2 regions of the Albibacterium sp. genome follow, and region 2 is predicted to be linked to the other one. Evidence: riboswitches for the same ligand, from Rfam matches in the RefSeq annotation. Region 2 holds a riboswitch; the other holds the start of a gene.
What was found. A riboswitch is a leader RNA that binds a small molecule or an ion and turns the genes downstream of it on or off. The one in region 2 is predicted to bind cobalamin.

Region 1 (7,598 bases), on a different contig from region 2:
ATACACTTGAAGTGCCAGATGCAGAAGTAGCTATCAAAGCAGTAGTTGATGCTAATAAAGCAACAGGAATTCAATTAATTGGTGATCAAATATTGAACCCACCAGCTAGTCGTAATGCTAATGCAATGGCAGCATTTACGGCTTCTGAACAAGAATCAATGAAACGTGGAGCTGTTATCTTTAACGAATTATGCTCTGAATGTCACGGCGATAACGGTAAGGGAACTATTGTTAGTCCGGGAGTTTTGATGGCACCATCATTTGTTGGAAACCCTCGTATACAGGGAAATCATGATTATGCACTTAAAGTAATTTTAAAAGGATTGACCGGTTCTATTGAAGGAAAACATTATGCAGGAAGTGTTATGGTGCCAATGGCAGAAAACTCTGACGAATGGATTGCTGATATCATTTCTTATATCCGTAATAATTTTGACAATAACAGTTCTTTTATCACAAAAGAAGATGTTGCCGAAATGAGAACAAAGGTAGCTTCTCAACCAGCACTTTATAACTACGATGAACTGATTACAACCATACCAACTGTATTGTTGCCTGCTTCAAACTGGAATATTACTGCAAGCCATGCACAGCCCACTGTAATAGGTGGTAAGGCAACCCCAAGTTCTGCTTTCAATTTTGAAGGATGGACAACCGGTGTTAAACAAGCGCCAAACATGTGGTTTCAAGTAGAAATGCCAACAGAAACAACGTTAACAGGCATAGACTTTGAATCTCCGGCAACAAGAATCCGCGGAACTGCACCAGCGATGGGCGCTGCAGGAGCGGCTCCTGCTCAACCTACATTCACAACTCTTGAAACCTCTCCTCATAAATACATTGTACAGGTATCTACTGATGGAAAAACATGGTCTCAAGTAGCTGCAGGAGAAGGAAAGAGAAAAACATCTATATCCTTTAATCCGGTTAAAGCAAAGTTTGTAAAAATAACTCAAACCGGAACTTCAGATGATGATGGTCCTTGGAAGATGTTGGGTATGAAGTTCTATCAGGCTGGGAAGACTGAATTAGCTTCTAAATAGTAATTAACAAAATATGCTATTAAACACGGAGTCCGGCTCAATTATGAGCCGGACTCCGTGTTTAATAGCTGTAAAATTTATATAGGATACTTAAGCTTCGCAACTTACACAGGTAACCATATTGGCAATAAACTCTTTCGATACGCTCTGGCTTCTTTGATAATAAAGTGTCTTAACACCCAGCTTCCATGCTTCAATCATCAGCATGTTTACATCCTTGATAGGAAGATTGGAAGGGATATTCAGGTTTAAACTTTGAGCTTGGTCGATGTACTTTTGACGGATAGATGCTTGTTGTATAATCTCGAGCTGGCTTATTTCCTTAAATGTTTTGAATACAGCTTTTTCTTCTGCAGACAGCTCTGGTAAATGTTGTACACTGCCATGATTAAGCATAATACTACGCCAGATATCTTCATTGTCCAGACCTTTTTCAATCAAAAGTTGCTTTAGGTATTTATTCTTACGCATAAAGTTTCCTTTAGATAAGCCTGCTTTGTAATAATTACTGCTAAATGGTTCAATACCAGGTGAGGTTTGACCAAGGATTGCAGAAGAAGAAGTAGTAGGCGCAATTGCCATTAAAGTTGTATTTCTTCTTCCATAATTTTTTAAAATCTCTGGTTCTCCATAAATACTTGCCAATTCAACACTCGCTTTGTCTGCTTTCTCACTAATATCTTTAAAGATGATGGTGGTCAGAGTTTTAGCCTCCATACCTTCAAAGGGGATCTTATTCTTTTGCAAATAAGAATGCCAACCCATAACACCTAAGCCCAAAGCACGGTGTCTTTTTGCAAATCGATTAGCAGAAGCCAGATAATAGTTATCTTCAGTTTTAGCAATGAATTCCTGAAGTACTGCATCTAGAAAATAGATGGCAAGCTTTACAGCTCCGGTGTCCTTCCACTCGTCGTAAAGTTCTAAATTCATCGACGAAAGACAGCATATAAATGACTCATCGAAACTGGAAGGTAAGGCTATTTCAGAGCAGAGATTACTTGAATGAATCTTTAGGTTTTTATCTTTATAGACCTGGGGCTTGTTCCGATTAATATTGTCTGTGAAAAAGATGTAGGGCAAACCCTTTTGCTGACGGCTTTCTAATACCTTGGCCCATACGACTCTTTTTTCAGTATCACCGTCAATCATTTCCTGCATCCAATAATCAGAGACACAGACACCATTAAATAGGTTTTGTATCGGGTTTCCTATATTTTTGATCTCTAAGAATTCTTTAATATCCGGATGATCGATATCAAGATATGCAGCAAATGCACCCCGACGAACTCCTCCTTGAGATATTGTATCCATCGCAGTATCAAATAGTTTCATGAAGCTTACCGCACCGCTACTCTTTCCATTATCCGTTACTGCACTCCCCCGCTCTCTTAAATGGCCAAAATAACCCGAGGTACCTCCCCCTATTTTAGTTTGCATAATTACTTCTCCTAGTTTATGAGTGATGCCCTCAATATGATCAGGAACATACACATTAAAACAGGATATTGGCAAACCTCTTTCTGTTCCCATATTTGCCCAGATGGGAGAGCTTAAACTCATCCATCCTTTTTCTATCATTTCGATAAAAGCTTCAGCTAATTCTGGTTTATACAAACGCTTTGCAGCAGCCGTGGCTATTCTTTCAATAGCAGTTTTTGTTGTTTCTCCTTTCAACAAATATCCTCTATTGAGCACTTGTTGACTTTCTTCATTCAACCACCAAAGTCTTTCCATTGTATCTTAATTATTTAAGAGTTAAAACAAATCATTCGCTGTAATACTTTTATCATGTTTGGTATAGTCTACCGGTCGCTTTGCAAAAAAATCGTCCATACTATTTGCAAAAACCTCTTCCTCAAACCATACCATGGGATGATAATCACTCTCAGAAACGTTAAATATTTTTTGCATTCCGATTTTAAACAAGCTATCATCTACCCTATATTTCATAAAATTGAGGAGGTTTTTTTTGCTGACAATATCGATTTCACCTTGTTCAAAAATCCAGTCAAGTATTTCCGATTCTACCTGAATAGAATGAAGAACGATCTCTGAAATTCTTTTTTTAGTAGTTTCATCAAAGAACTCAGGAAACTCTTCTTTTATCTTATTTACAATATACATTCCGGCATTTGCATGAACCTGCTCATCGACAGAGGTCCAAGCGATGATATTACTGATGTTTTTCATCACTCCTTTAAACCGAGTAAACGAAAGTATGATAGCGAATTGGCTAAAAAGGGAAACATTTTCTATCAGCATGGCAAATAGAACCAGCGAGAAAAGATATTCTTTCTCATTTTCTGATTTACTATAAACTAAAGCATCTGAGAGATAAGCGATTCGTTTTTCTATAACAGGCACATTAATTAACTGCGAAAATTCATTGTTGTAACCCAATACATCTAATAGTCGGGAATATGCTTCAGAATGACGGAACTCACACTCAGCAAAAGTACTTCCTAAACCATTAAATTCTGGTTTTGGTATGTGTGTATATAGGTTACCCCAGAAAGATTTTACTGAGACCTCAATCTGCGCAATTGCAAGCAAACTTCTTTTAATAACTTCCTTTTCATTAGCACTCAAATGAGAATGGAAATCTTGTACATCTGCTGTAAAATCTACTTCTGAATGAACCCAGTAAGATTTATTAATTGCCTCTGTAAAACTTAAAATTTCAGGATATTCAAAGGGCTTGTAGTTTATCCTTTTGTCGAAAATGCTCATATTAATAACTTTTTAATTTTTTAAAAACTAAAAGCTAAAAAAGTAATATGTACAAACGGATTAGCGAAAAACAGGGAATTAATACCCTTGGATTCATTCGGACATTTACTTTTCTTGCGAAAGCAAAGTCAAGCGGATAAGGAAGGTAGTCTGGCTTGAGAGTTAATCTCTATTTACAGTTGCGCAACAGCTCGTGAATTTCACACGATTCCCCTTTTTTTATTACTTGGTGCAATACCTTATTGCTATGATTTTACATGACAAAACTATTGTTTTAAAAATCGAATGCAATATTTACCTAAGAAGTATTTATCAACAATTGCAAACTTATTAACGTATGCTACTGGGAAAGCTTGTGCATCACTATGTATTGTGTTGAAAAATAGGTTAATAATCGTTCAATAGATTCTTAAATAACTTTAAAATCTGTTTTGCATAGCTCTCTTGTATGCTAAAAGAATCATTATTTTTTGCTTCTACAAAACCTTTTAAAATAATCTCCTGATCTTTTGCTACTGCGTAATAAGCATAGGGGTTTTTGAACTCGTGATTAGGAATGGGTTGAGTAAAACCAGTAATAGCGATGGCATAATTACTTAAAAAAAGCTTATTTGAACCTAAAGCCATTTGACAGGCTACTGAAAAATTAACAAACTCATTCTCTTCTCCATAAATTGGCTCGACATCAAGTATCCTTGTTTTTTGTCCTCCTTGATAAACCGTAATGCCACCTTGAAAAAACAAGGTAGCACCTTCTGCTAAAGAAAAGGCAGTTTGTAAACAGCCGGATGTCACACTTTCAGCAACAGATAAAGTCGACCTAGATTTAATCAAAAAAGAGGCAATCTGTTGCAAATCATCTTTATCATAAAGAGATTTCTCCGCACTTTTCTTATCCATTAACTACTTCTCCTCCATTTGGATGAATAATCTGACCGGTCATGTAACTAGCATCGTCAGATGCTAAAAACACATAAGAAGGGGCAACTTCATTGGGTTGACCAGGACGGCCCATTGGGACATCTTTGCCAAATTCAGCAACTTTCTTTTTACTGAAACTCGCTGGAATTAAAGGCGTCCATATGGGTCCCGGGGCTACTCCATTTACTCGTATATTTTTCTTTGCAAGATTATTAGCAAGCGAACGTGTAAATCCTACAATCGCCCCTTTAGTAGATGCATAATCAATTAAATGTTCACTACCACGATAAGCTGTAACAGAAGTAGTATTAATAATTGACGCTCCTTCTTTCAAATAAGGTAAAGCTGCTCTTGTTAAATAGAAATATGCAAAAATATTAGTTTGAAATGTCTTTTGAAGTTGCTCGTTGCTGATATCTAATAGAGATTTTTGAGGATATTGAACAGCTGCATTATTAACAAGAATATCTAATTTCCCAAATGAATCAATCGTTTTTGCTACAATTGCATCACAGTGTTTATCATCTCTTACATCTCCTGCAATTAATAAACAATTGCCACCTGCCTCTTTTATTAACTTTTCTGTTTCTTTCGCATCCTTCTCTTCATCTAAATATGTAATACAAACCTGTGCTCCCTCTCTTACAAAAGCTAGTGCAACTGCTCTTCCGATCCCACTATCCCCACCAGAGATAATAGCTACTTTGCTTTCCAATTTCTTCGCCTGTGCATTATCTGCTTTAGATTCAGGTTGAGGATCCATTTTAAACTGATCGCCCGGTTGCTTATCTTGCTTTTGAGCCTTCGGTGCTTTATCTTTCGTTTCTTTCATAAATAGGGTTGTTTATTCAATAAAATAACACATCGCCGGATTGCTTGTTTTAATAATATTTATAAATTTATCTCACTTTGTGGGTCTATTTAGTATCAACTATGAAGCTGCTTTGGTAGATAGGATATCTTATAAAAAGTAAAAAAATATGTAAGTTTGCATCTAACAACATTATTAAGAAATCTTTATACGTTAATATCAAAGCATGAATTACGACATTATTGTTATAGGAAGCGGCCCTGGAGGCTATGTTGCTGCAATCAGAGCTTCTCAATTAGGCTTCAAAACAGCTATTATAGAACGTGAATCACTTGGTGGAATATGTCTCAACTGGGGTTGTATCCCTACAAAAGCATTATTAAAAAGTGCTCAGGTGTTTGAATATCTTAACCATGCTGAAGACTATGGAATTAAAGTAAATGGTGGAGAAGCGGATTTTCCGGCTATTGTGAAAAGAAGCCGCGGAGTGGCAGATGGGATGAGCAAGGGTATTCAATTCTTAATGAAAAAAAATAAGATTGACGTTATTTTAGGAACAGCTAGTATCAAAAAAGGCGGTAAAATTACCGTTAAAGATGCCGATGGCTCTACTAAAGAATATTCAGCTAAACACACTATTTTAGCTACTGGTGCTCGTTCTCGTGAACTTCCGAATTTGAAACAAGATGGTAAAAACATCATTGGTTACCGTCAGGCTATGAGCCTTGAGAAACAACCTGAATCTATAGTAGTTGTAGGTTCTGGTGCTATTGGTGTTGAGTTCGCTTATTTCTATAATGCCATTGGAACTAAGGTTACCATTGTTGAATTCTTAGATAGAATTGTTCCTGTTGAAGACGAAGAAGTTTCAAAACAACTGGAAAGAAGTTTAAAGAAAGCAGGAATAACTGTATTAACCAGCTCAGAAGTTACAGCTGTAACGAATTCAGGTTCGGTTAATAAAGTTTCTATTAAAAGTGCAAAAGGAACACAAGATTTAGAAGCTAGTATCGTACTTTCTGCTGTTGGAATCACTCCGAATATTGAAAACATAGGCCTTGAGGAAGTAGGTGTTAAAACTGAAAGAGGACATGTTGTTGTTGATGATTTTTACAAAACAAACATTGAAGGTGTATATGCTATCGGTGATATCGTAAAAGGACAAGCTTTAGCCCATGTTGCATCTGCTGAAGGAATTACCTGTGTAGAAAAGATTGCGGGCATGGATGTACAAGCGATTGACTATGGTAATATACCTGGTTGTACCTACTGTACACCAGAGATTGCTTCGGTAGGTTTAACTGAAAAAGCTGCTAAAGAAGCTGGTTACGAATTAAAAATCGGTAAGTTTCCATTCTCAGCTTCAGGTAAAGCGAGTGCTGCTGGTGCCAAAGATGGTTTTATAAAGATGATATACGATGCCAAATATGGTGAGCTTTTAGGAGCACACATGATTGGAGCCAATGTTACAGAAATGATAGCAGAAATAGTAGTTGCCCGTAAATTAGAAACTACCGGACATGAAATATTAAAAGCTATCCACCCTCACCCAACAATGAGTGAAGCTATCATGGAAGCAACAGCTGATGCTTATGGTGAAGTGATTCACTTATAGAATGCATTAGTAACACATAATTCTTATCATAAAAAAAGCAGGTTGGATTTAACGTCTAACCTGCTTTTTTTATGATCTATTTATACCCTACATCTCCTTCTCTACTCCCAATCCAAATAAAGCAAAATCATATTTGACAGGATCTTTATAATCTAATTGTCGTAGATTTTGAGTGAGTTCAATAGCTGTTAGCCAATCAGTTTGTTTTCGTGATATCAAACCTAACTTTCGTGCAACACGATCTACGTGCACATCACAGGGGCATATTAATGATGCAGGAGATAGCTTGGTCCATATTCCAAAATCAACACCTTTATTATCCTTTCTAACCATCCATCGCAAAAACATATTCAAGCGTTTACATGTTGATTTTTGCTGAGGAGAACTTACATGTTTACGAGTTCTCAAAGGATAATCATCCAGACTAAAAAAATAGGATCGGAAGTGATTCAATGCATCTTCAATTACGACAGGT
Region 2 (7,598 bases):
AGATTCTGAATAAGCCAGTCATCCATTTTATTGGTCAGTATATTAGGTCTCAGACTATAGCGCTCTCCTGTATAAAGCAGATTATAATTCAAGCCAAACGCTTTATAAACAGCTGCGATAAACCCTGATCCACTATTCTTTGGAGCATAAGGTATATGCTGATTAAAATTCGCACCACCTTCTGTCTTATCTATAGCCTTTTGATAGGTATAATTAACTCCAAAGTCAAGGTTGATATTTGCAGCTAATTCCGCATTACCTGACGCTCCAAAATCAATACCATTGATTTCTACCCTGCCTAAATTAACCATTGTCCACCGAAATAAATTAGCTAAAGGAATGGCAGTTATACGATCCTTTATACGATTATGATAGGCATCTGCCTTAAAGGTGATTTGCTGTAACCGACTATCAAATGCTTTTTGCCAAGTGAATCCCAGATCGTACTGTTTTACATATTCAGGTTTTAAGCTAGTAGAACCAACGAGTGTATAATACGAGTCATTAAAAGTAGGTGCTCTAAAAATCGATTTAAAAAATGATCGAATATAAAGGTTCTGATCTTCAAATGGCTTCCACGAAGCAGATATAGAAGGACTCAGCACCTGTTTATCACCTGTACTAGTGCCTACGCGTACCTTCTCTTTTAATATGGTTGCCAAACCATTGGCTTGAATATTAAAATTATTCTTTTGCCATTCAATAGCTGCATTAACCAATAGAGTATGTCTTTCTGGATAAACGAAATCCTTTAAATCAGCATCTAATGAATTGTAGAAATAATCTGCTGAAAGAGATGACTTTAAAGTATTTGACCAAACAAATAAATTAGCGGCAGAAAGATAAACCTCTTTTTGATTGTAATTATTTTCCAAGAAACCCTGTGTATTATGGAAATCGGGATCTTGGTAACGCAAATCCTGACGGTTGTATTTCGCATTGACTAATAAGCTATAAAGGTCATTATACCTTTTCTCCCATCGGCCCTGAATAAAAAAATCTTTATCCCATTGGCGATCATTTGAATAGTATTTATTGTCTACGGCTGCTCCGGGTAACCCTCGTTTTGATGTATAATTATAAAGGTGAAGTTCCCAGTTACTACTATCTTTTAATGTACCATTAAGAGATGCTTCTAATCGCAAGGCATCTACATCTGAATTCTGTCTATTAATCAGGGTATCAACATTACCTTTGGCATAATAAAAATCATAACGGCCATTCGCTTTAACCCATTCGGTATTAAAACTCAGACTTGTATTTTTTGAGAGTTTTTGCTGCCATAAAAAGGATGGATTAAACAAGCCGAAGTCTCCTATACGTGTACCTATTTTAAAATGATAACTCTTCCCTTCTTCAAAAACAGGTATTTGCGACTCTAACAATAAAGTTGATGCAGATGAAAAGGCTTTGCCAGGGATTAATAATTTGGTTTGTTGTCCGTTAAATAAAGTAATGGATTCAATATTATCCAATGAGAATTTCCCTAAATCAACCTGTCCGTTTTGAGCATTGTTAATAGCAATACCATTATAGAAAACCGCGGTATGATTAGAGCTCAGACTTCTGACATCAATCGTTTTCATACCGCCTATCCCTCCATAATCCATAACCTGAACACCTGAAAAGAATTTTACAGCATCAGAAACAGAAATACTGTTTAAAATATCCAGATCCTTTTTAGACAAATGTTGTACAGGCATCGTAGAAGCCTCTTCCTTATAGAATAGAGGGCGGGTTATCTCAACCTTTTTCAACGTATCCCCATAATGTACAGTATCTACCTGAGCTTTAATTATAGCAGGAACACCGAAAAGAATTAAGCACAAATAAATTCTAAACACAGAAATTAATTAAATACGGGGGCGAACGCAATGAAATTAAGCATGATAATATATCAAGCAGAATCTGGCTTCAATCCCCGAAAGCCGTTAACAATTCATTCCATTAGGCAGGTTTTCTGACTTACTCCTCCCGGTCTGGCCTTCCCATTTGTTTTGGGAAACAAACAGTGGCAATAATTAGACCTTTGATTAATAGAGCTTACAGCTGCGGGACAGTTCTGGATTCTCACCAAATTCCCTTTTAATAAAGTATGATATCAATCATCTTTAACCAAATGCAATGCAAATATAGAATAAAGAAGGATACAAAACTTAAACTCAGACATTTTTTCATTTCCTCAAATTCCTATCAGCCATTATTTCAGGTAATTCCAAACTATATGCAATGGTATATGTTTTGATGTTAGCATAAGAAAAAGATATTATGAATCTCAATAACTTTACAATAAAAGCACAGGAAGCTATCCAAAAAGCTTCTGAAATAACAATTGGAAATCAACAACAAGCAATTGAACCTGCACACCTTTTGAAAGCTTTACTTATTGTTGATGAGAATGTTATTAATCATTTACTAAAAAAACTCAACATCAATGTAAACCACTTAAGTGATTTATTAGATACTCAGATCAATAGCTTCCCGAAGGTAAGTGGCAGCAATGTTTATTTATCCAATTCGAGCAATTCTATTATTCAAAAGGCTCAATCTTATTTAAAAGAATTTAAAGATGAGTTTGTGTCTGTAGAGCATTTGCTTCTCGCGATTTTAGACTCAAACGATAAAGCTTCCGGCCTATTGAAGGATCAGGGAGCTACGGAAAAGGATTTAAAAACGGCTATCACTGAGTTAAGAGGAAATAGCCGGGTAACGGATCAAAATGCAGAAGCAACCTACAATGCCTTAAATAAATACGCCCGTAATTTAAATGAGTATGCAGAATCTGGCAAGCTTGACCCGGTAATCGGCCGTGATGAAGAAATAAGACGCGTCATGCAGATACTATCCCGACGGACGAAAAACAACCCCATATTAGTAGGTGAACCAGGTGTGGGTAAAACTGCTATTGCCGAAGGTATAGCACATAGAATCATTAAGGGTGATGTGCCGGAAAATCTAAAAACAAAAACAGTTTACTCGTTGGATATGGGCGCATTGATTGCCGGAGCCAAATATAAAGGTGAATTCGAAGAACGTCTAAAGTCTGTTGTTAAAGAAGTAGCCGACAGCGATGGTGAGATCATACTTTTCATTGATGAAATCCATACTCTTATTGGTGCTGGTGGTGGCGAGGGAGCAATGGATGCGGCAAATATTTTAAAACCTGCATTAGCAAGAGGAGAACTTAGAGCAATTGGGGCTACTACCTTAAACGAATATCAAAAGTATTTCGAAAAAGACAAGGCCTTAGAACGCAGGTTTCAGATTGTTATGATCAATGAACCGGATACTCAAGATGCAATATCTATTCTTAGAGGCTTAAAAGAACGTTATGAAACCCACCATAAGGTCCGTATCATGGATAGTGCTATCATAGCAGCTGTAGAACTTTCGCAACGTTATATTACCGATCGCTTTCTACCAGATAAAGCAATCGATTTGATGGATGAAGCCGCTTCCAAGCTACGCATTGAAATGGATTCAGTTCCTGAAGCTGTTGATGAAATCGAAAGAAAGATTATGCAGTTGGAGATAGAACGAGAAGCCATTAAACGTGAAAAAGATGAGAAAGCGGTTAAAGAACTCAGTCAGGAGATATCTGACTTAGTTGGAGAGCGTGATTCCTTAAGGGCAGCCTGGCAAAGTGAAAAATCGCTTGTTGACCAGATCAATCAGGAAATGCAAAAGATTGAAGACTATAAATTAGAGGCAGAACAGGCTGAACGTGCGGGTGATTATGGTCGGGTTGCTGAAATTCGTTACGGAAGAGTAAAAGAAGCTCAAGATAATGTAACGAAATTCAAGAAAGATCTTGAAGAATATCAATCCGAAAACAGAATGCTAAAGGAGGAAGTAACTGCAGAGGATATTGCTGGAGTTGTTTCTCGTTGGACGGGTATTCCAGTTACACGAATGGTGGAAAGCGAACGTGAAAAACTTCTTAAACTGGAGGATGAATTACATAAACGTGTTGCAGGCCAATCAGAAGCCATTGATGCCATCGCTGATGCTATTCGTCGTTCTCGTGCCGGACTAAGTGATAAACGCAGGCCCATTGGTTCTTTTATATTCTTGGGAACAACAGGTGTTGGTAAAACAGAATTAGCGAAAGCTCTGGCAGAATTCCTCTTTAATGATGAGCATCTGATGGTTCGTATTGATATGAGCGAATATCAGGAACGACATGCCGTTTCAAGACTAATTGGAGCTCCTCCAGGATATGTTGGTTATGAAGAAGGCGGTCAGCTAACTGAAGCCGTTCGAAGACACCCCTATTCAGTGATTTTATTGGATGAAATAGAGAAGGCACACCCGGATGTATTTAATATCTTGCTTCAAGTATTGGATGATGGTCACTTAACTGATAATAAAGGAAGGGTTGTTAATTTTAAAAATACCATCATTATAATGACTTCTAATATCGGCTCTCACCTTATTCAGGATAACTTTACCGATTTAAATGAAATAAATCGGGAAGAGATAATAGCTAAAACAAGAAATGAAGTATTTGAACTCTTAAAGAAATCAATCCGCCCGGAATTTCTCAATAGAATTGATGAAGTAATTATGTTTACTCCATTGACACGGGATGAAATTGGGGAAATAGTTGCTCTGCAATTCAATAACTTACAAAAGCAATTAGCCGAAATGGGAATCTCAATTGAAGCAAGTCCGGAAGCATTGGACTGGCTGGCACAGTTGGGCTATGATCCTCAATTTGGGGCAAGACCGCTTAAGCGAGTTATACAAAAAAGAGTATTAAACGAATTATCAAAGGAAATATTAGCTAATAAAATAAGTAAGGATAGTAATATAAAACTGGATGTATTTGACAATAAGTTCGTTTTCCTGAATAATTAATAGCTAAGCTATTCGTTAAAGATTAATAAAGGCACATTTATTGTGCCTTTATTATTTACATAGAATGGATAATAACATAAAAAATCAATCCGGATCCAATGTATATCAAAAGGTAGTATTCGTTATCATATCTTGTGGTATTGCATTGGGCTTAGCCTATTTCATCAGTAAGATTGCTTTCGATGAGATGCTAAATAAGGTCGATATAATTTCTACACCCAACGAAAAACTACGCTTGGTAAGTCGTATTTCTCGCGATATATTACAAATAGATCAAGTACAAAGGGCACAGGTATTAAATCATAAAGACTATAGTGGCTTTGTAAATGAATCTGATTTTATACTCCAATCGCTCGACACTCTTAAAAGCCTGTATCCTAATAATAGCCTGCAGAGTAATCGCATAGATTCTATCCGGATTTTACTAAATGAACGTGACAAACTATTCAATTCCTATATTCAGGTAAGAAAAAACTTAGTTGACAATCAGGCCTTTTCAAATCAGATTAAGAACATTAGTTCTTTAATTCAGGAAGTTCCAAAAAGCGATAGCAGGATTATAACAACGGAGAAAAAGATAACTACAAAAACAATTGATCCTTCTTCTGCTGAAACAGATAACAGGGGTTTCTTCGCCAAGCTTTTTGGTGTTAAGAGTAAGTCTGAAAACGATGTACAACAAGAAGTTCCGCAAACTGTTCATGAAGAGTTGAATGTTAAAATAGATACGATAAAAAACCTTGGCACTGAAAACACAGAGGCGAAAATCGATCAGGCTATACAGGCTCTTGAAGCTCGGCAAAAGCAAAAGAGTGCAACATTTATAAACCACGAAACAGAATTAACACTGGCAGGAAATATTCTGGTGAGCGATATGTTCAATATCCTTCATGAAGTTGAGCAGGAAGCCATGCATCAAATGGAATTTGAGAATCTGGAAGCTAGAACCGTAGTAAACCAAAGCGTAAGGAGAATTAGCTTGATCTTGCTTTCTTTCTTTTTAGTTTCCATAGTATTAATATACTTCATTTTAACCGACTTAAGAAAGGGTGCGAATTATCGGCTGGCACTCGAAAACGCTAAAAATGCTGCAGAATATCATGGTGCTGCAAAACAACGTTTTCTTTCCAATATGAGTCATGAATTACGAACACCCTTGCAATCTATAATAGGTTACGCCGAGCAACTACGCTATGCTAATAAGGATGGTGAGAAAATCAATGTTATTTATCAGTCATCCCAACACCTGCTTCAGATTGTAAATGAAGTACTTGATTATAACCGCATTAATTCAGGTAAATTCAATTTCCAAAAAGAAGTACTTAACATACAGGACCTTGCGGAGGAAGTTGCAACAGCCATGCGCCCACAAGCTAAACAAAAGAATATTGAACTTCATCTTTCAACAAGGATAGCAGGTAATGGATTGGTGTTAGGAGATGCATTCCGTTTGAAGCAAATCTTATTCAATTTAGTTGGAAACGCTATAAAGTTCACCGATAAAGGAGAAGTCCTATTACAGGTTAGCTCTACCGATTACGGTACAAATACGGATATTAATTACCGCATTCAAGATACCGGTCCGGGAATTCCACCAGAAGACATTGATAAAATATTTGATGAATTTGAACAATCAACTAATTCTGACTCAGGTATTCATTTTGGAAATGGATTAGGCCTGTCCATTGTAAAAACATTGGTTAAAGCAATGAATGGACAAATAGACGTAAAAAGCGTCTTAGATAAGGGCTCTGTATTTACGGTCACCTTCAGTCTGCCAACTTCCTCACTAGATGAGATAGCCCTTCCTGCTCTACCTGCATTAAAACCAGCATCCACTTTCAAAAACACCGTGTGGTTAATAGATGATGACAGCTTTATACTAGACTTATGCCACAGCATTCTAAGCAAATATAACATTGACCACCAATGCTTTCAATCGCCAAAAGATGCAATAAACCACCCCTATGATCAAAAGCTGAGTCATATCTTTACAGATATGCGTATGCCGGAAATTAACGGCAAGGATCTCTATAAAAAACTCCGGGAAAAATACGATGGATCGGTAAAAATCATTGCTTTTACAGCTCAGGCACTACCGGAAGAACGAAAGGACATCCTTTCTCTCGGTTTTGACGGACTACTTTTAAAGCCTTTCAAAGAAGTCGACTTACTTGAGGCTTTGGGAATATTATCCAATAGAAACGACTTCATTATTGATGAAGATCAACTGCTGACAGATAGTTTAGAAGACCAAGATCTAGAATGGATTATCAAGCTCTTCACCATCGATACACAAAAAGATTTAAAGGATCTATATGATAGTTTTCACGCTGAGAACCAAGATAATATGGAATTACTGGTACATCGTATGGCCGGGCGAACGGCACAATTAGGAGGAGACTCTATCGCATTTAAACTCAGAAAGATGGAAATTGACCTCAGGAATGGAGAATCGCTGAGCTTAAATCAACTAAAAGAAATCGATAACTTATTACAACAATTCATCTTAGATATTCATAAAAAGGAAATGTCTTAAGCATTTTATTTTCATAAAACCTTTTCTAAAATAATTGTTTTATATCTTAGCAAAGAAAGCATTTCTACGTCCAATTTAACTCTAATGGCAAAAAATAATACATTTAAAAATATCCTTACCCAACTGATCACTGAAGTCTTACAAAAATCAGGAAATCAAGCATTAAACTACAAACAAGTAAGTGCAAAACTGAACCTCC

Region 1: it holds a riboswitch for cobalamin, as region 2 does, so the genes downstream of both, VL047_RS10190 (ribonucleotide-diphosphate reductase subunit beta) here and VL047_RS03090 (TonB-dependent receptor) in region 2, are expected to answer to the same signal.

The regions. Positions count from the first base shown of each region.
Region 1 is NZ_DATJCH010000022.1:25,499-33,096, forward strand. Features, by position in the region: gene VL047_RS10180 (DUF7133 domain-containing protein) at 1-1,043, shown strand, start outside; gene VL047_RS10185 (ribonucleoside-diphosphate reductase subunit alpha) at 1,134-2,780, opposite strand; gene VL047_RS10190 (ribonucleotide-diphosphate reductase subunit beta) at 2,802-3,776, opposite strand; cobalamin riboswitch at 3,900-4,032, opposite strand; gene VL047_RS10195 (CinA family protein) at 4,164-4,676, opposite strand; gene VL047_RS10200 (SDR family oxidoreductase) at 4,669-5,529, opposite strand; gene lpdA (dihydrolipoyl dehydrogenase) at 5,735-7,123, shown strand; gene VL047_RS10210 (TIGR02757 family protein) at 7,211-7,598, opposite strand, start outside.
Region 2 is NZ_DATJCH010000010.1:79,038-86,635, reverse strand. Features, by position in the region: gene VL047_RS03090 (TonB-dependent receptor) at 1-1,844, opposite strand, end outside; cobalamin riboswitch at 1,934-2,135, opposite strand; gene clpB (ATP-dependent chaperone ClpB) at 2,269-4,860, shown strand; gene VL047_RS03080 (hybrid sensor histidine kinase/response regulator) at 4,925-7,399, shown strand; gene rnr (ribonuclease R) at 7,484-7,598, shown strand, end outside.